Regions from separate parts of the Streptomyces sp. NBC_00273 genome, predicted to be linked through region 1. Evidence: riboswitches for the same ligand, from Rfam matches in the RefSeq annotation. Region 1 holds a riboswitch; each other region holds the start of a gene.
The links. Region 1 has a riboswitch for guanidine ahead of OG386_RS27160 (DMT family transporter). Riboswitches for the same ligand answer to the same signal wherever they lie in the genome.
Positions count from the first base shown of each region.

Region 2: linked by a shared signal. The riboswitch ahead of OG386_RS06835 (MBL fold metallo-hydrolase) and the one ahead of OG386_RS27160 (DMT family transporter) in region 1 are both predicted to bind guanidine.
Region 3: linked by a shared signal. The riboswitch ahead of OG386_RS07300 (Ohr family peroxiredoxin) and the one ahead of OG386_RS27160 (DMT family transporter) in region 1 are both predicted to bind guanidine.

Region 1 is NZ_CP108067.1:6,142,196-6,148,714, reverse strand. Features, by position in the region: gene OG386_RS27170 (ABC transporter permease) at 5-832, opposite strand; gene OG386_RS27165 (transglycosylase domain-containing protein) at 1,019-3,466, shown strand; gene OG386_RS27160 (DMT family transporter) at 3,494-3,814, opposite strand; guanidine-III (ykkC-III) riboswitch at 3,846-3,916, opposite strand; gene OG386_RS27155 (GroES family chaperonin) at 3,960-4,301, opposite strand; gene OG386_RS27150 (DUF3618 domain-containing protein) at 4,345-4,665, opposite strand; gene bcp (thioredoxin-dependent thiol peroxidase) at 4,770-5,237, shown strand; gene OG386_RS27140 (HNH endonuclease signature motif containing protein) at 5,372-6,016, shown strand; gene OG386_RS27135 (HNH endonuclease) at 6,013-6,519, shown strand, end outside.
Region 2 is NZ_CP108067.1:1,598,811-1,605,329, reverse strand. Features, by position in the region: gene OG386_RS06855 (DUF4253 domain-containing protein) at 1-540, opposite strand, end outside; gene OG386_RS06850 (IS110 family transposase) at 785-2,005, shown strand; gene OG386_RS06845 (SMI1/KNR4 family protein) at 2,162-2,704, opposite strand; gene OG386_RS06840 (SMI1/KNR4 family protein) at 2,923-3,486, shown strand; guanidine-III (ykkC-III) riboswitch at 3,583-3,650, shown strand; gene OG386_RS06835 (MBL fold metallo-hydrolase) at 3,662-4,540, shown strand; gene OG386_RS06830 (PP2C family protein-serine/threonine phosphatase) at 4,739-5,776, opposite strand; gene OG386_RS06825 (SAM-dependent methyltransferase) at 6,345-6,519, shown strand, end outside.
Region 3 is NZ_CP108067.1:1,696,953-1,703,471, forward strand. Features, by position in the region: gene OG386_RS07270 (gala protein) at 1-110, shown strand, start outside; gene OG386_RS07275 (ankyrin repeat domain-containing protein) at 107-1,786, shown strand; gene OG386_RS07280 (AAA family ATPase) at 1,783-2,982, shown strand; gene OG386_RS07285 (vWA domain-containing protein) at 2,998-4,182, shown strand; gene OG386_RS07290 (hypothetical protein) at 4,353-4,544, shown strand; gene OG386_RS07295 (hypothetical protein) at 4,566-4,781, opposite strand; guanidine-III (ykkC-III) riboswitch at 4,905-4,967, shown strand; gene OG386_RS07300 (Ohr family peroxiredoxin) at 5,042-5,527, shown strand; gene OG386_RS07305 (hypothetical protein) at 5,514-5,963, shown strand; gene OG386_RS07310 (peptidoglycan recognition protein family protein) at 5,983-6,519, opposite strand, start outside.

The DNA.
Region 1 (6,519 bases):
GGCCTCAGCCACCCTGGACCACCACCTTCCGCGTCGCGGCCGACTGCAACAGCCGCCCCGTGCCCAGCAGTACGAGCGCCCACCCGGCCTGGAAGCCCAGCGCCGCGGCCGCGCCCCCGGCCCCCGCGTGCTCGCCCAGCAGGACGTCCATCGGCACCTGCAGCATCGCCGCCCACGGCAGGATCCGCACCAACTCGCCGAACCCTCCCGGGAAGACGGTCAGCGGCAGCAGCATCCCGGAGAAGAAGATCGAGGCGACGGTGGCCATGACGTTGATCCCCGCCCCGTCCATCAGCCAGAAGGCCACCAAACCCACCATGTAGCGCAGCGCGAAGCTCACCACCAGTGCCAGCAGGACGGACACCAGGAACAGCAGCCACCGCACCGGATCGACGGGCAGCGCTAGCGGGAACGCGAGCGCCCCCGCCACCAGCGGCAGCACCCCGCGGCCCAGCAACTGGAAGCCCGCCCGGCCCAGATCGGCCGCGAGCCACCACAGCTGGAGGTCGGCGGGCCGGTAGAGGTCGACCGCGACGTCGCCCGTCCGGATCCGCTCCTGGAGCTCCTCCTGGAAGCCGCCGCCGATCAGGGCGGCTGCGGCGAGCAGCGATTGGCTCACCCAGACGAAGGTCAGCGCCTGCGCCTGGTCGTAGCCGCCGAGTCCGGGCCGCTCGTCCCACAGCGCGATGTACGTGTACGCGACGATGAACCCGAACACGGTGTTGGTGAACACCCCGGCTGCGGTCGCCGTCCCGTAGGTGGCGTAGCGCCTGAATCCGCCCGCCGCGACCGCCGGGTAGAGACCCGCCGCCCGAAGCGCTCCGTTCTGCACTCTCCGGCGCACCGTATCCCTCCGTTTCCCACGTCGTTCCTACGTCGGCCAAAGCGCGCGAGCTTAGTACGGAGGGGCGAGCCACGCGACCGATTTATGCCCGTCCGGGGCGGAATCAGTGGCCATCGGGTAGACAGCATGAGGTACAGAAGTGGATGTTTTGAACGGCGTCGAGGAGTCCTGGAGATGAGCGACCAGTCACCACCCCCGGGCTGGACCCCTCGTGACCCCGACACCCCGCCCGAGGTACCGCAGCCGCGGGCAGAACCGCCGACCCCGCAGCAGGCGCAGCAGGCACGGCAGGCACAGCAGCCTCCGCACCAGGGCGGCGGACCGGGGAAGAAGGCCCGGCGCAGGAGAACCGGCTGGCGCCGCTTCCTGCCCACCTGGCGCATGGTCCTCGGCGGCATCCTGTTCATCGCCCTGTTGATCGGCGGCGCCCTCGTGGCCGGCTACCTGCTGGTCGACATCCCGCCGGCCAACGCCGCCGCCACGGCGCAGTCCAACGTCTACCTCTACTCCGACGGCTCCCAGATCGCCCGCGACGGCGAGGTCAACCGCGTCAACGTGCCGCTGTCGCAGATCCCCCGGACCGTGCAGGAGGCCGTACTGGCCGCCGAGGACCGGGACTTCTACTCCGAACGGGCGGTCGACCCCAAGGCGATGCTCCGCGCCGCCTGGAACACCGCGACCGGCAAGGGCACCCAGTCCGGTTCGACCATCACCCAGCAGTACGTCAAGAACTACTACTTGGGCCAGGAACAGACGATCAAACGAAAGGTCAAAGAGTTCTTCATTGCGATCAAACTCGGTCGCGAGAAGTCGAAGAACTACATCCTCGAGGGCTACCTGAACACCAGCTACTTCGGCCGCAACGCCTACGGCATCCAGGCCGCCGCCCAGGCCTACTACGGCAAGGACGTGGGCAAACTCACCACCGCCGAGGGCGCCTACCTCGCCACCCTCCTCAACTCCCCCAGCGCCTTCGACGTCGTCTCCCACCCCCAGAGCCGCCCCCGCGCCCTCGCCCGCTGGAACTACGTACTCGACGGCATGGTCAAGAAGGGATGGCTGACCCCCGCCGAACGCGCGGCGACGCAGTTCCCCGAACCGGGCAAGGTCCGCGCGGCCGCCGGGCTCTCCGGCCAGCGCGGCTACCTCGTCGAAGCGATCAAGGACTACATCGTCGACAACGAGATCCTCGACGACAAGACCCTCGCCGAAGGCGGCTACCGCATCACCACCACCCTCGACAAACGCCGCCAGAGCGCCCTCGTCGGCGCCGTCAACGACCAGATGGTCAGCAAGCTCGAACCCGACAAGCGCAAGGCCGACCGGCTGGTCCGGGCCGGCGGGGTCTCCATCGACCCGGCCACCGGCAAGGTCCTCGCCATGTACGGCGGCATCGACTACACCAAGCAGTACGTGAACAACGCGACCCGCCACGACTACCAGGTCGCCTCCACCTTCAAGCCCTTCGTCTTCGCCGCCGCCGTCGAGAACGACTCCCGCACCCAGGACGGCCGCCGGATCACCCCGAACACGATCTACAACGGCGACAACAAACGCCCGGTCGTCGGCGGCCGCATCCGCTTCGCCCCCGAGAACGAGGGCCAGGTCTCCTACGGGAACATCAGCGTCAACACCGCCACCGACCTCTCCGTCAACGCCGTGTACGCACAGATGGCGGTCGACGTCGGCACCGCCAAGGTCAAGAAGACCGCCATCGACCTCGGGATCCCCGAGAACACCCCCAACTTCGTACCCGGCCCGGCCATGGCCCTCGGCACCCTGCAGGCCAGCGTCCTGGACATGACCCAGGCCTACGCCACCCTCGCCGACCACGGCCGACGCACCCCCTACACCTTCCTGGAAAGGATCACCAAAGGCGGCGCCACCATCGGCCTCCCCCAGCGCGCCCCCACCCAGGCCATCAGCCGCGAAGCCGCCGACACCACCACGTCCATGCTGGTCAGCGTCGTGGACAACGGCACCGGCACGGCCGCCCTCGCCGCCGGCCACCCGGCCGCGGGCAAGACCGGCACCGGCGAACTCGACCGCTCGGCCTGGTTCGCGGCCTACACCCCGGACCTGGTCACCGTGATCTCCATGATGGGCCAGGACCCGGACACCGGAACCCTGGAATCCCTCTACGGCGCCCTCGGCGAGGCCCGCATCGGCGGCGGCGGCTACCCCGCCCGGATCTGGGCCGCGTACACCAAGACCGCCCTGGAAGGCACCGACCCCGTCGACTTCGACCTGGAACTCCAGCCCGGCGCCGCCCCGCCCCCGCCGCCACCCAGCCCGGAATCCAACCCGCCGCAGGAGACCCCCGGCGAACCCTCGCCCAGCGCCCCCGAGCGCCCCACCCGACCCTCGCCGTCGAACCCGACGGGCGGCCGCAACCAGGGCGGCCAGAACAACGGGGGCCAGAACCAGGGCGGCCAGGACAACGGCGGCCCGGCGAACGGAGGCCAGGACAACGGCGGCCAAGACAACGGCGGCACCACCCAGGGCGGCGGCGACCAGGGCGGCACCACCCAGGGCACGCAAGGCAGCACCCAGGGCAGTGCGCAGGGCAGCGACGGAGGCCCCGCAGAAGGCCTGCGCCCGCCGTCGGCGTTCCTGGAATAGGAGGGAGGTCCAGCGGAGGGGGGGCGGTCAGTGACCGGAGGTCGCCTTCAGCCCCACCACGGCGACCAGCAGCAGACAGATGAAGAAGATCCGGGCGGCGGTCACGGGCTCACCCAGCACCGCCATGCCGAGCACGGCCGCGCCGGCGGCGCCGATGCCCACCCACACCCCGTACGCCGTACCGATGGGCAGGGTCTTCGCGGCGTACGACAGCAGCACCATGCTCGCGACGATCCCGGCACCCGTGAACACACTCGGCCACAGCCGGGTGAAACCTTCGGTGAACTTCATGCCGATCGACCAGCCGACTTCGAGCAGACCGGCGACGAGAAGCAGAACCCATGCCATGACGGCACCTCCGAGACGACGAACGGTACGGGGTGCGTCGTCTTGTCGTACCCGGTACGGCGCGTCTCGTCGGGGTTCTCCCCCACCGTAGCAAAAGGCCGCGAAAAGGGCCGGTGACCTGGGCCACCAGCCCTCGTTCAGCGCCTCAGAGGTACAGCCCCGTGGAGTCGTCCGACCCCTCCAGCCGCTCCGCGGCCACGGCGTGCAGGTCCCGCTCGCGCATCAGCACGTACGTCGCACCGCGCACCTCGACCTCGGCACGGTCCTCGGGGTCGTACAGCACCCGGTCACCGGGCTCGACCGTCCGGACGTTCTGCCCGACCGCGACCACCTCGGCCCAGGCCAGCCGCTTGCCCACCGCGGCCGTCGCAGGAATCAGGATGCCGCCGCCCGAGCGCCGCTCGCCCTCCGGCAGATCGGACTTCACGAGCACGCGGTCGTGCAGCATGCGAATGGGCAGCTTGTCGTGGGTGGTGTTCTCGCTCACGCCCCGAACCTACCTGCCCGCGCCCGTCCCGTACCGCTCAGGGTCATCCGCGCTTGCGGCGCGCCGACACCACGAACAGACCGACCAGGCTCACCGCGACCAGCGCGACGGGCACGATCCGGTCGACGCGCGGAGCCCCGTCGTCGTGGCGCAGACCGTCCCGCAGATCCGTCACGAGCCGGTTCACCGCGGCGAAGGCCCGCCCGGCGGTCTGGTCGACGGACGAGGCGACCCGTGCCTTCGCGTCCCCGATGATCGTCTTCGGGTGCATGCGCACGCCGATCTCGTCGAGCGTCTCGGCGAGCTGCTCACGGCGGCGGACGATATCCGCCTCGATCTGTGCGGGGGTCCTGGCTTCCGGCACCGCGCTGCCTCCGTCGTCGTGGTCGTGTGGGGCGTAGTCCGCCATGAACAGTCTGTCAGCTTAGTCTCATGGCATACCGATCCCCTCCCGAGGAGAGTGTCACGATGAGCGAGCGACTCCAGCCGGGCGACACCGCCCCCGCCTTCACCCTGCCCGATGCGGACGGCAACGAGGTCTCGCTCGCCGACCACAAGGGCCGCAAGGTGATCGTCTACTTCTACCCGTCCGCGCTGACCCCGGGCTGCACGAAGCAGGCCTGCGACTTCACGGACAACCTGGCCTTCCTGACGGGACACGGCTACGACGTCATCGGCGTGTCCCCGGACAAGCCGGAGAAGCTGGCGAAGTTCCGCGAGAAGGAGGACCTGAAGGTCACCCTGGTCAGCGACCCGGAGAAGGAGACGCTGACGGCGTACGGCGCGTACGGCGAGAAGAAGCTGTACGGCAAGACGGTCACCGGGGTCATCCGCTCCACGGTGGTCGTCGACGAGGAGGGCAAGGTCGAGCACGCCTTCTACAACGTCAAGGCCACGGGCCACGTAGCCAAGATCATCAAAGACCTGGGCCTCTGACCCCCGCCCCGACTTCCGAACGGGCCCGCACCACCCGGTGCGGGCCGTTCCGTTTATCGGACGTAACCCCCCGCATTCCGGTCCGTTAATCCGTACGAGGCCACGAACGCGCGGCCGGAACGGAGGGGGCCGGGATGCCGATCAGCCCGTACACGAAGGAACGCCTGGCGGAGGCGGCGCGCACGTCGCGCACGCTGTCCGAGGCACTGGAGAAGCTGGGGGTCGACCCGAAGGGCGGCTCGCGGCGCTATCTGCACGACCGCATGCGGAAGCTGGGCGTGGACACGTCACACTTCGAGCGGCCGGCCGCCGTCAAGTGGACGAAGGAAATCCTGGCGGCGGCGGTCGCGGACTCGACGAACATGTGCCAGGTTCTGCGGCATCTCGGCCTGGAGGTCGTGGGTGGCCACCACACGCACATCAGCAGGAGGGTCAAGGCGTTCGACATAGACACCTCCCATTTCCAGCTGCCCTCTCCTGCCGGACGTCCCAAGACCCGGCGCAGCCCGGAGAGCCTTCTGGTCAAGCAGCACGGACCGGACGCCCGGCGCATGCAGAGCGAGCACCTGAAACGGGCACTGGCCGCGCTGGGAGTGCCTGAGGCGTGCCGGATGTGCGGCACGCCGCCGACCTGGCGGGGCCATCCGCTACCGCTGGAAGTGGACCACGTGGACGGCGACTGGCGGAACAACCTGCCCGAGAACCTGCGGCTGCTCTGCCCCAACTGCCACTCGACCACAGATACCTACCGCGGTCGCGCGAAGGGGCGCCGCCGATGAGCAGCGGAGAAGAACGCCGCACGCGCGAACGCCGGTACCACGGGCGCCGCGACACGCCGGACGGAGAGGCGCTACGTGAGGCGGTCTCGGCGTCGCACTCGCTGGCGGAGGTCCTCCGGCGCCTGGGCCACGCCCGGTCCGGGACCCATCGCAAGGCGTTGAAGCAGCGGATAGCCGAGGAGGGCCTATCCACATCCCACTTCCTCGGGCAAGCACATCAGCGTGGCAAACCGGGGACCGTGCCGATGAAGCCCGCGTCGGACATCCTGATCAAGCATGACGGCAAGCGGCGGACACGCACACACCTGCTGCGGCGGGCGCTTCGCGAGGTGGGGGTTCCGGAGCTCTGCGACACGTGCGGAACGCCGCCCGAGTGGGGCGGGCGATCCATGACGTTGGAGATCGACCACGTGAACGGCGACTGGAGCGACGACCGCCAGGAGAATCTGCGCCTGCTGTGCCCCAACTGCCACGCGATCACCAACACCTGGTGCCGGGGAGGT
Region 2 (6,519 bases), 4.5 Mb from region 1:
CCGGCCCACCGGGACCAATGCGAGCCGAGGGCTTTCGAGCCAGGTCCCGATCAAGGCATCGGCAACGTCCCCGGCGGTCGCCTCCGGATCTGCCGGCGTCCCTCCCACCGACGCAAGTCCGGGCCAGCGACCGGTGAACGGGGCGATGGTCTCGCCGGCGTCCCCTTCGTCTTCGTTCTCCTCGGTTTCCGATACCGCCGACTCCCAAAGGGCCCGGAGAACATCCTCGGCACGGTGATCGCCGGGGTCCGACATCATGCCGGGATCCAGCTCACCGCCCCACCACTCCTCGCTGCCCGATGCGTCCTGAAGGAGGACGGGTTGCAGTCCCTCGGCATCCCGGACCGACCGGGACCGGGACGACCGGTACCGTGCCCACGTGCCGGGCACCGCGGTCCCGTCGGCCACCCAGAGCAGCGGCTCGTGCCAAGGGCCGTCGCGGGTCCCGGTCACCAGCGAGCCCGGGGGCAGGCCGAGGCCCGACGTTTCGCCCGTCGGGTCGGTCGACAGCACCGCGAGCGGCGTGGAACGCGTCGTCATGCGGATGAAGGTATCGGCCCCCACTGACATTGATACTCGTAGCGGGTTCCGGTGGTCGTGGCTCTGCCACTGACTGACGCCCTGCTGGGCTGTCTTCCCGCTGTACCGTCCGGCTGCCGGGCCCGTTCTTCATGGCTCCGGCCAGGTGGAACATGACCTGATAGGAGCTTGGTCAGAAGCCCCCTCAATGTCCTGTCTGTCCCACCTGGCCGGTGTCACCTCCGGCTAGGAAGGCACCTCCAGCATGACAGCAGCGGACACAGCGGGCACGAGCGGCCAGTGGGTGTTCGGCGGTGTGGACTCGCACGCCGACACCATCCACGTCGCGGTCATCACCGACAACGGCGGCCACCTCGCCGACGCAGAGTTCCCCACCACCACCGCCGGATACACGGCAGCCCTGGCCTTCCTCTGCGCCCACGGGGACGTGATCGCGATCGGCGTGGAAGGCACCGCGTCCTACGGAACCGGGTTCACCCGCGCCGCCGTCGCCGATGGCCTGAGCGTGCTCGAAGTCAACCGCCCCGACCGCGCCGAACGCCGCCGCAGCGGCAAGTCCGACCCCATCGACGCCTACGCCGCCGCCCGCGCCGCACTCTCCGGACGCGCCTCCAGCGCGCCCAAGGACGAGACCGTCACTGGCATACGCGCCCTCCACAACGCCGCCCGGTCCACGGTCAAAGCCCGCACCGCCGCCATGAACCAGATCGGGCACATCCTCGTCAGCGCCCCCGAAACCATCCGCGCCCGCTATCGGGCCCTGCGGGGAAAGCCGCTCATGGATGCCCTGGCACGACTGCGGCTCACGGCAACGACAGACGCCGTCCACACCGCCGTGCTGAGCGCTTTGAAGAGCCTCGCCCGACGCGTCCAGGCCCTGACCGCTGAACACGACGAGCTCACAGCAACACTCGACAGTGTGGTCACCGAACACAATCCGGGCCTGCGGGGCGCCTACGGCGTCGGCCCCGACACCGCGGCCCAGCTCCTGATCACCGCAGGCGGCAACTCCGACCGTCTCCGCACCGAAGCTTCCTTCGCGGCCCTGTGCGGGGTCGCCCCCGTTCCTGCCTCCAGCGGGAAGACCAACCGTCACCGCCTCTCCCGAGGCGGCGATCGCGCCGCCAACGCGGCCCTCTACCGGATAGCCCTCGTCCGCATGGCCAGCGACCAGCGCACCCGCGACTACGTGGCCCGCCAGACCGCGGCCGGCCGGACCAAGAAGGAGATCATCCGCCTCCTCAAACGGGCCATCGCCCGGGAAGTGTTCCGCTACCTCACCACGACGGTCGCCGTCCCCGAGGTCGCGGACCTGCGGCCCACACGCCAGGCCAAGAACATCACCCTCACCGCCGTCGCCCACCACTTCGGCGTCTGGCCATCGGTCATCTCATGCATCGAACGCGGCACCCGCCGCGACGACAACCTCGCCAACGCCTACCGCGACTGGCTCACCACTGCTTGACAGCCAATAGGAGCTTCAGCGCCTCAGTTGCAGCCAGGCCGCGCCCCGAAGCCAACGAAGCGGGCTTCCGGCGGGACGCATCCCAGTGGCCCGGACCGGTGCGGCGTGCGAGCCTCACCCCGTGGACCGAGCCCGCCGTACGTGGGACGCATCAACTCAGACGAAACTGGAGCTGGAAGCGAACCCGTGCGGTCCTTCCGTCGGGAAGTCGTAGAACACGTCGGACTCCGCGTCGCCGGTGAGGAGCACGGACCGCAAGAACTCGGCACACGACCGGGCGTGGAATTCCCATTCCCGGCCGCGTCCCTCCTTGACCGCCACGGTCCACCGGTCGGGTTCCTGGTCGGGGCGGGCCAGCCAGTGAAGACAGTCACCGTTCTCGGTCACGGCCCAGGCGATGGCGCGGGATCCCGTCCCGTCGAGTTCGGAGGGCTTGGGCTCCCCGCCCGTCCAGAGCCCCTGCTGGGCTGCGGCGCGGATGTGGTTCTCCGACGCCAGGTCGTAGTACTTGTTGGGGCAGTCCGGCTCCAGTACCCAGATGGCGTCGTCGAAGAGGCCACCGCCGTAGAGGTCGACGAGCTGCTTGTAGTCGCTCGGTAGGATCGTTCCGAGCTCCTCTTCGACGCGCGCCCAGTCGTGGGCCCGAGGGGCATCCGTCGGTGGGATCGCGCGGGTGAGGTGGGCGATGGCAGGGTGCACGGCCGTTGTTCCTCCAGCTCGGGTTCCGCCGTCCCTCCGGCAGGTTGAGGACAGCGGTGACGTCGTATGCGACGGGCTCCGCTGAGCCGCCTCCTCCGGATCCTGCCGGATGATCCCGGTCCGCCCGCCCCCGGCAAGAAGGCGCCCGGCCGAAGGCGTTGCCCGTCCTGGCGACCCGCCCACGGGCATCGGCTAGGGGTTCCAGTAGCGTCGGTTCCATGATCGCCCTCGATGCCCTCGTCCGCCTCTGCCCGCCGCCCGCCGATCCGCCGCCCGCGGTGGACTGGGCGCAGGCCGAGCGCGCCCTGGGTGTGGCTCTGCCCACCGACTACAAGCGGCTCGTCGAGACGTACGGCGACGGCCTCTTCGACGACACGGTCTGGCTGCTCGTCCCCCACTCCGCCCACAACGACTGCGACCTGCACGCGCAGAAGACGGAACGGGACGAGATCTTGGCCAACCTATGGGAGATCGAGGCGAAGCCCGCCGGCCTGCTGGAAGCGGGGGCCCTGGTCCTGCCGTGGGCGTTCGAGGAAGGCACGGGGGCCTTCCTGTACTGGCTGGTGAGGCCCGGCCAGCAGCCCGATGAGTGGACCGTGCTCTACAACGAGGGGCGCGGCCCCCTGTGGGAGGACCACGACATGGGGTGCTCGGCCTTCCTCCTGGCGGTGCTCACGGGAACGGCGGAAACGGAATACTTCGGCCACCTCAGCGAGGTGCCGAAGCCGACGGAGCACTGGTTCGAGACGGCCGGCCAAGTCTTCGGCATGCCCAGCCACTGACACCGACGGGATGCTCTCGACACGTCGGTTCGCCGCAGGGCACCGGACCGGGCGCCGGGCAGCAGGGCCGTGGATCAACGTCGTGGTAGCGTCGCGGCGGAGGCTCACAGGTGCCCGCCCCGGACGAGATGTGCGCCGTACCCGGCCTGCTAAGACGACGCACTCAGGAGGCGTCATGGCTGCAGACACATCCCCTATCGATTTCGACGGCCCGGCTTCCGGGCCCCGCGAGTTGGACGTCCGCTGGATCCACGGCTCACCATCGTCCAAGCACAACACTGACCCGGACATCCAGGTCCACGCGTACGACGAGCACACGGTCATCCTGCGGCAGAACATGGCGATCCACTACGAAGCGCCGTTCCTGTTCCTGCTGTTCGGCAACGACCGGGCGGTGCTGATCGATACCGGGGCCACTGCGTCACGTGCGTTCTTCCCCCTGCGCGTGGTGGTGGACCAGCTCGTCGACGACTGGCTCGCCCGCCACCCCCGCCCGGAGTACCACCTGCTGGTGCTGCACACACACGCCCACGGCGACCACATCGCGGGCGACGGTCAGTTCGCCGACCGCCCCGACACCACGGTGGTCGCAGCGGAACTCGCCACGGCCTGGAAGTACTTCGGATTCGACGAGAACCCCGCGGCCGTGGCGAGGGTCGATCTGGGAGGCCGCACGCTCGAGTGCCTGGCCACCCCCGGGCACCACGAGGCAGCCGTCACGTTCTACGACGCGTGGACCGGGTTCCTGCTCACCGGCGACACGGTCTATCCGGGCCGCCTCTACGTCCAGGACCGGTACGCCTTCTCCCGGACCATCGACCGCCTGATCGAGTTCTGCGAACGCAGACCGGTCACCCACGTCATGGGTTGCCACATCGAGATGACCACCGAACCGGGCGTGGAGTACCCGGTCCGCACCACCTACCAGCCCCACGAACCCCCACTGCAGATGACGACCGGCCACCTGCACGAGATCCGCGCCGCACTCGACGAGATGGGCGACCAGCCCCGCCGACTCGCCTTCCCCCTCTTCGTCATCTGCCCGGACGACTGAGCCACGCCGAGTAGCCAGCTGGTTCCCCACCAGCGCATTCGCGGATCAGACCGCGCCGCACGTTGCCGCGGCGCACACGAAGAGTGGCCGACGGAGCACGGTCGGCAAGAACGGGCGGGGCGGCGAGGGTCGGGTGCCGGCTCCCGGCGACGGCGGGTTCGGTGCTGAACCGGGGCGCCCCGGCGGTACGCGACGGGCTCACGGCTCGCACAGACGTACGGCGAGGGCGGCGATGTCGTCGTCGAGGCGTCCCTTGCTGTGGCGGAGGAGGTCGCGGTGAAGGGCCGTGAGCAGTTCGTCGGGCGGTGTGGGGGGCTGCCGACGCATCCAGGCCGCCAACGGGAAGAACTCGCCGTCGCGGGCGCGGGCCTCGGCGATCCCGTCGGTATAGAGGAGCAGGAGGTCGTCGGGGGCGAAGTCGAACGTGTCGACGCTGTAGTGGTCGCCGATCAGCTCCGCGAGGCTGAGCAGGGGAGAGGGGGTGGTGGACTCGAGCGTGAGGACCTTCCCCTGGTTGAGGAGCAGGGGCGGAGGGTGTCCGCAGTTGAGGATGTCGATGCGTCTACCCCCGTGGGGGATCTGGACGAGGAGGGCGGTGGCGAAGCGCTCCAGGGGCCCCTCGGGGGGGAACGCGCCGTTGTAACGGGTGCTGCTGGCGTCCATGCGGCGTGCGACGTCGACCATGTCGATCTCGCCGTACGCAGCCTCCCGGAAGGCGTTCACGATCGCCGCGGCTGCCCCCACCGCCGGCAGGCCCTTGCCCCGGACGTCGCCGATGAGCAGCCTGACCCCGAACGGCGTGTCGACCACCTCGTAGAAGTCCCCGCCGATGCGGGCCTCGGCCGCGGCCGCGAGGTACAGCGACTCGATCTCGATGCCGCCGAAGCGGCGCGGCAGGGGGCTGAGCACCACCTGCTGCGCCGCGTCGGCGACGAGCCGTACCTGGAAGAGGGTGCGCTCCCGTTGGAGCCGGACATGGCTCCCGTACGCGGCGGCCACGGTGACCGCGATGATCCCCGCGGCCGTCCACCACGTCCCCAGATCCGGGAAGACGAAGCTGAGGCCGATCATCAGGATGAGACAGACCGTCCCGAGCAGGACGGTGGGCAGCACCGGCCACATGGCGGCGGCAAGGGCCGGCGCCGCGGGCAGGAGACGGCTGAAGGCCATTTCCGGCGGAGTGTTGTACGCCAGGCTGGCGATGACGACGGTCAGGATGACCGGCGACAGCCGCACAAGTCGTCCCGGGCCGGGGCGCCTGCGTAGCCGCGGCCGTCCAGACTCGATCACACTTCACAGGATATCTACGTAATCGGGTCATAGCGCTCTGGCGGCCGGGGTCGCGATCTCCGCTTGCGGACAGATTCTGTCCGCAATGGGGTGTTCCCGCCCTGGCAGGCCGAGCTGGAGGCCGTCCTGCACGGCTGCGACCTCGCCACCACCACCGCCACCGGTCAGGACGCTGTCGGCCACCTGGACGCCGTAGAGGGCGGCTCCCGCGGACGCCCCCGCGCTCGACCGGTTCGCCGCCTACGTCGGCCGCACCGTCCGACCGGTCGGTCCGGTAGGTGGGGCACGGTCGTCCGAACGTCGGTTCGCCCCCGGACCGATCGGACGACGACCGTTGCCGGTCCGCCCGCTCACGGCGGGACGGACGCTGCCCCCTGTTACTCCAGTGGGCTGACGTGGGGGACCCGAAGTGCCACGATGATCCGTGCTTCAACAGTGTGCCGGACGGGACGCGGTGAGTGCGGTGACAGCGTGTCCCGGAGGCAGCCCTACCCCACGAAAGGGCGGACATCCGATGCGCTTCACCCCCCTCTTATCGTCCTCGGTCAGCGACCGGGACCCGGGTGCGGACGATCCCATACGTCTCTACTACAACCACAAGACGCAAGAGATCCTGCACAAGTACGGTCCGGGCCCCCGTGTCCACTTCCACGTGGGGCTCTACCCGGACGGTCCGCCGGACAGCACCG
Region 3 (6,519 bases), 4.4 Mb from region 1:
GCCTCGGCCCCGGCCTGCCCCGCCGAGTGAAGCGCTCCTTCACCGCACGTCTCCGCCCCGCCCGGGCGGCCCATCCGGACCTGCGCGCCATCGGCAGCGTGTACCGGTGAGCGTGGAGAACGCCGAACTGCCCGGCGGCCTGCAGCCGGAGGACCGCCCGGCCTGGCGGCGGATCCGCCGCTACGCCGTGCCCGGCTGGATGATCGAGCAGGCCACCGCGCACCGGCTGGCCGGTGACTGGCGTGCAGCCTGCGCGGCCGCCGCCGTGGACGTCGAGTTCGAGCTGCCCGCGGTGGAGGCCCGGTACGGCGCCGCCGTGGCCGAGGCGGTGGCGGAGGACCTGCGGCACTTCGCCCCGGACCTGCTCCGCTGGCACCTGCCGCGGTACTTGGGCGGCCGCACCACCATCGCCACCGATCGGCGGATCCTGCTCGCCTCCTACGGCGGCCCCGGGGGGCCGACCCTGTCGGTCACCACACCCCACATGAGCGAAGGCCCGCAGCGGCTGCGCCTGCACTGCGCGCCGGTCACCGGGAAGAAGTGGAACCTGTACACAGGCAGCGGCTTCACCTCCCAGAACTGGACCGCGGTCCGGCCGTTCTGGGACGCCCGCCACGTGTCCGAGTTGGGCGCGCGCTTCGCCGACCCGGACGGCCTCGCCGAGCGGATCGCCGCGCTGTGGGCCCGCAAGGACGTGGTCGGGGCCTTCGCGGCGGCAGGCGTCGCGTGTGACCTGACCGTCCCCGCTCCGCAGCAGCACCGGCGACAGATCGACCCGGAGGCGGTCCTCGCGGGGATGACCTTCGACCTCACCCGGCTCGCGCCGGAGGTGGCGCGGCTCGTGGCGGCGGGAGCGGGAGACCGGTACCGGCTCGCGGCCGGCTGGCGTACGTACCTCCTCTTCGAACACACCGGACCGCACGGACTGCGGGCACGCGTCGTCGAACAGGCCGAGGCACTCGACGTCCCGGCCCTGCCCGGGTACGTCTGGCAGCGGCTGCCCGACCTCGAACTGGTCCGGACCGGACTGGTCTCCCCGCGCGAGCTGCATCCGCTGGTGGCCGCAGCGCTGTTCCCCGGCGCCGGCCCCGCCGCGGGTCCGCCCGGCCCCGGCACGGGCGGGTCGGCCCGGGTGCGGTGCCGTGGCGGGTGGCACGAGGTGCACTCGCGGGGCGGCGTACTCGACGTTCCGCACACCCCCGAAGAGCAACAACGTGAGCGTGCCATGCGGGCGTTCGGCGGCGCGGTCTCCGGGTGCTTCGCCGTGCAGCAGAGCTGGACCACGGGCGAGGGGCGGCTGCCGCGCGCCCTCCAAGTCCAGCGGCAGGAACTCTTCCTGTACGCCCAGCACGGTGACACCCCGGGTGTGGTGGCGCTGCTGGACGCGGGTATGGACCCGCGGATCCGCGACGCCCGCGGCCGCGGCCTGCTGCACGCGCTCCACCTGCTCGACCACGAGGTGCTGCTGCCCCGGCTGCTGGCGGCCGGGCTCGATCTGGAGGCACGGGACAAGAACGAACGCACCCCGCTGCTGTCCGCCGTGCACTGGGGCGGTTCGGCCGACCTGGTCAGGGCCCTGCTGGCGGCGGGCGCCCGGATCGACGTCGTCGACGAGCTGGAACTGTCGCTGTCCCAGGAGGTTCTCCGCTACAAGCGCACCGACCTCACCTTCCTGCGGGACCGCGTCAACGAGGAGTTCCCCGGCATCGGCGCCGACTGGTACGACGATCACTTGGCGTACCGCGAGGACGACGCGGACGAGGACGACGAGGACGACGACGCATGAGTGCGACCCAGCCCCAGCCCGCCCGCGCCCTGGCCGCCGCCGACGCCCTGGGCGCCCGGCTGGGCGCCACCCGCACCGAGCCCGCCACCAACCCCCAACTGGAAGCATTGGCGCTCGCCGTGACGGCCAATCAGCCGGTGCTCCTGTGGGGTGAGCCCGGCATCGGCAAGTCCGCCGGCATGGAGCAGCTCGCCACCGCGCTCGGCGTGCGGCTGGAGACCGTCATCGCCAGCGTCCACGAGCCCTCCGACTTCGCGGGGCTGCCCATCGTCGGCGAGGACCCGGCCACCACGGGCGTCCCCATGGCCCCGCCGGACTGGGCGGTACGACTCGCCCGCACCGGCCACGGGCTGCTGTTCTTCGACGAGCTGTCCTCCGCCCCGCCGGCCGTGCAGGCGGCCCTGCTGCGCGTGGTCCTGGAGCGCCGGGTCGGCAGCCTGGAACTGCCGGCGGCGGTACGGATCGTCGCCGCGGCCAATCCGCCCGCCAGCGCCGCGGACGGCTGGCACCTCAGCCCGCCGCTCGCGAACCGCTTCGTCCACCTCGACTGGACGCACAATCCGCGCACCGTGGCCCGCGGCATGGCCGGCACCTGGCCCGAGGTGGCGATCCCGGCCGTCGATCCCGCCAAGGCCTCCGGTTCGGTCGCCCGGGCCCGCGGCGCCGTCTCCGGCTTCCTCACCGCCCGTCCGGGCCTGGTCCACCACATGCCGGCCGAGGCCGCCGGACGGGGCCGCGGCTGGCCCTCCCCGCGTACCTGGGAGATGGCCCTGCGGCTGCTGGCCACGGGGTACGCGGCATCGACGGGCCGGGAAGCGCTGGCTGCCGCGCTCACCGGCGCCGTGGGCGAAGCCGCCGGGATCGAACTGCTCTCGTACCTCGAACACCTCGACCTGCCCGACCCGGACCGGGTGCTGGCCGACCCCGACGCCTTCGCCCTGCCCGAGCGCGGCGACCGGCAGCTGGCCTTCCTCATCGCCGTGGTCGCGGCCGTGCAGAGCGAGCTCACCCGTCCCCGGTGGGAGGCGGGCTGGGCGGTCCTCGCCAAGGCCGTGGACGCGGGCGTGCCCGACGTCGCGGCCCGCGCCGCCGCCGACCTCGCCGCGATGCGCGACCTCGACTGGCCGGTGCCCGCCGGCATCGACGCCTTCGCGCAACTGCTCCAGCTGTCCGGCTCGCTGCCGGGCGGCAACTGAGCCCGGTCCTGCGCCGTGCGCCCGGAGTTGGACCGCGCGAAGCTGCTGGCGGCCCGTTACAGGGCCGCCGAGACCCGTCCGTACCTCGCTTCCGCCCTGTACGCCCTGACCGTCGTCCCTTCGGCCGGGGTGCGCACCATGGGCGTCGACCGGCACTGGCGCTGCTACGTCTCGCCCGCCTTCGTCGAGGCGACCCCGGTGGCCCAGCTGGCCGGGGTGTGGATCCACGAGGTGGCGCACCTGCTGCGCGACCACCACGGCCGGGCGGAGCGGCTGCCCGCCGCCGACCAGCGCGACCACGTCCGGGTCAACATCGCCCAGGACTGCGAGATCAACGACGACCTGCTGGCCGACGGGCTGGCGCTGCCCGAGGGCCGGATGGAGCCCAGGCTCTACGGCCTGCCCACGGGCGGCCTGTTCGAGACGTACCTGCCGGCGATTCCCCCGACGCCCCACGGGCCGGACTGCGGCTCCGGTGCGCACGGCACCCCCGTGCCCTGGGAGCTGGGCGGGGACGGCGGCCCCGCCCGGGTCGGACCGGTGGAGGCCGAGGCCCTGCGCCGGCAGACCGCCGAGGCCGTACGGGCCCACCGGCGCACCCGGGGTCGGGTCCCCGAGGGCTGGGCCCGGTGGGCCGAGGAGGTCCTGGAGCCCTCCGTCGACTGGCGCCGGGCTCTGGCGGGAGCGGTCCGCGAGGCCGCCGCCTGGGCGGCCGGCGCGGTGGACTACACGTACCGCCGCCCCTCGCGCCGGACACCCGCGCTCGGCGGCCGGGTGGTGCTGCCCAGTCTGCGCAGGCCGCTGCCGCGGGTGGCCGTCGTCATCGACACCTCGGGATCGATGGGCCCGGACGAGCTCGCGGCCGCGCTCGCCGAAGTCACGGGCGTCCTGCGGGAGGTGGGCGTCGGCGGCAACCGGGTCGCCGTCCTCGCGTGCGACGCCGACGTGCACGCCGTGACCCGGGTGCGCAGTGCCGGCGAGGTGACCCTGGCCGGTGGCGGGGGGACGGACATGCGGGTCGGCATCGGCGCGGCCCTGGCCCTGCCCGACCGGCCGAACATCGTGGTCGTGCTGACCGACGGGTTCACGCCCTGGCCGGACGAGACGCCGTCCTGCCGGCTGATCGCCGCACTGGTCGGGAACGCACCGCCCCCGCCCCCGTCCTGGGTGGAAACCGTACGCGTCGACCTGGCCACGTGAGGGCGGCAGGTGCGGGCGATTCGCCAAGTGACCTGCTTCCGGCGGCCTTTGCCGACACGGCACCAACACGCCCCTCAATGACGCATCTTGTCACCCTCTGTGTTTAACGGCCCGCAATTCGGTAACAAGATGTAGTGACAGGCAGTCACCACTCGACGAAAGGCAGGACCATGAACCTCGTCAACGTGCTCATCCTCGTCGCGGTCCTCGCACTTGTCGGCCTTCTGATCGCAGCCCCCAGCGCCACCGTGCGGCGCAACCCGTTCCCGGGCCGGCGACAGCGGGCCGACCGCCGCCGCTCGGGCGCTCCCCGGTCGACCCAGGTACCCGGTCAGCGGGGCATCCAGCACCACGCGCCCTGACCCGGGCAGGGCAGCCGGCCGTCAGACGGCTTCGGTGGCGAAGAGCTCCAGGTGGGCGCAGTGCGGGCAGCGAAACGCCTCGATGCGCCGCCGGGGCTTTCCCAGCCGTTTGGCACCGCCGAACAGACCGCGTTCCAGCTCCCCGGCGATCCAGCGCGCGTACCCCCGGGCCCCCTCGCCGGCGTCCTCGACGAAACCCGGCTCCAGGCCGACGCCACCGCAGTACGTACATCTCATCGCGTCCACGGGCCGAGTGTAGGCAGCGGGGCCGGGGCGCCGGCGATCGGTCCGGCGCCGCGGCCCCGTGAGGAACTTCACCGCGAGGGACGTCCCCGACCGCGGCCCGCGTTGCTAGATTGTCCGGCGGCCGGTCCAAGGCCCCGGACGAGATGCGCCGTACCCGGTTACGCACGACGACGCGCGAGGTGCTGCACGAGCAGCGCCGTCCGCTGTCCGCACCCGGGCAGCGTCCTCGTCGAGCAAGATGGGCGTACGCCATGACCGTGCCACTCACCCGCAGCCTGTACCGGACGACCGCGCACGCCGCGGGGGGACGTACCGGATCCGTCCGCACGGACGACGGACGCCTGGACGTCCGCCTCGCCCCGCCGCGCAAGAAGGTGCCCGGCACCACCAACCCCGAGCAGCTGTTCGCGGCCGGTTTCGCCGCCTGCTTCACTTCCGCGCTCGCGGAGGTCGCCGCCGAGTTCGGGGCGGACGCCTCCACCGCACGCGTGGCCTGCGAGGTCCAGCTCGGCACCACGGACACGCCCGCCGGGTACGGCCTCGCGGTGACGCTCACCGTCGGCCTGCCCGGGTGGCGGGCCGTGGACCTCCAGCCCCTGCTGCACCGGGCGGACGCGGTCTGCCCGTACTCCCAGGCCGTGCGCGGCAACGTACCGCTGACGCTCCTGGCCCTGGACGAGCCCGCCGAGCCCGAGGCGGTCGAGTCCGTCGAGCCCGCCGCCGATGACCGCGCCTGAGTCCGGGCCGGGCGGGCACCTCCCGGACGGCCCCGGCGTTCCCGTGCCCGAGCACGGCGCCTGGCTGCGGCGCGGCATCAGCCGCGACGGCGGGCCCCTCGTCGAGGACCGCGAAGTGGTGTGGCTGCAGGCCGGGTCGTACTACGCCGACAGCCGGGGCTTCGCCGGCGAGACGTCCTTCGACGGCTCCCAGGTGCACTTCCACCACCTCACGGGCGAGCCCGGCGAAGACGCCGGCACCTTCCGGTGGGACGGTGCGAACCTCGTCGAACGGGGCACCAACCCGGACGGCAGCACCTTCCTGGAGATCTGGGCCCCACTGCCCGCTGCCGACGGCGCGTGCGGCTCCTGGTCGGGCCCGGACCACCACGTGGTGCGCGTCGGCCGCCACGTGGTGCACGTCGATTCCGGTGCCGGTACGTACTGGCGGCTGTAGCCGGGGCGGCGGGGAACCGTCAGTGCAGGAGACCCGCCGGGAGGTATTCCGCGTACTCCGAAGCCGGCCGACCGGTGGCCTGGCGGACCAGGTCCTCGATGGGGTCGACCGCCTCCTCCGACAGGGGCCTGCCGAGTCGGGCGGCGACGTCCTTGCGCAGGGTCGGGAGCATGGCGTAGAGGCGGTCGCCGGGGCAGGACGTGGCGTTGAAGTCGCGGTGGCCGTAGATCTCCGACGCGGGCAGGCCGTACTGGTCGCAGACGTGTGCGCACAGGTCGGCCAGGGCCGCGTACTGCGCCGCCGGCGGGTCCTGCGAGGTGTACGTGCCCTCGTTCTCGATGCCGATCGACACGGTGTTCTGGCCGACGCAGTGTGCCGCCCGCACCTGGCGGGTGCCGGTGCGCAGCTCGGCCAGGCTGTTGTGGCGCCCCTCCAGCACGAAGGCCCCGCGGCTGACGGTGAAGTGCTGACCCGTGTCGATCCAGCCCTGCGCGTCCATGTGGTACGTCTGGATGGCGCGGGCGAGGGCGAAGGCGCGCTGCTGCGAGTAGTCCGT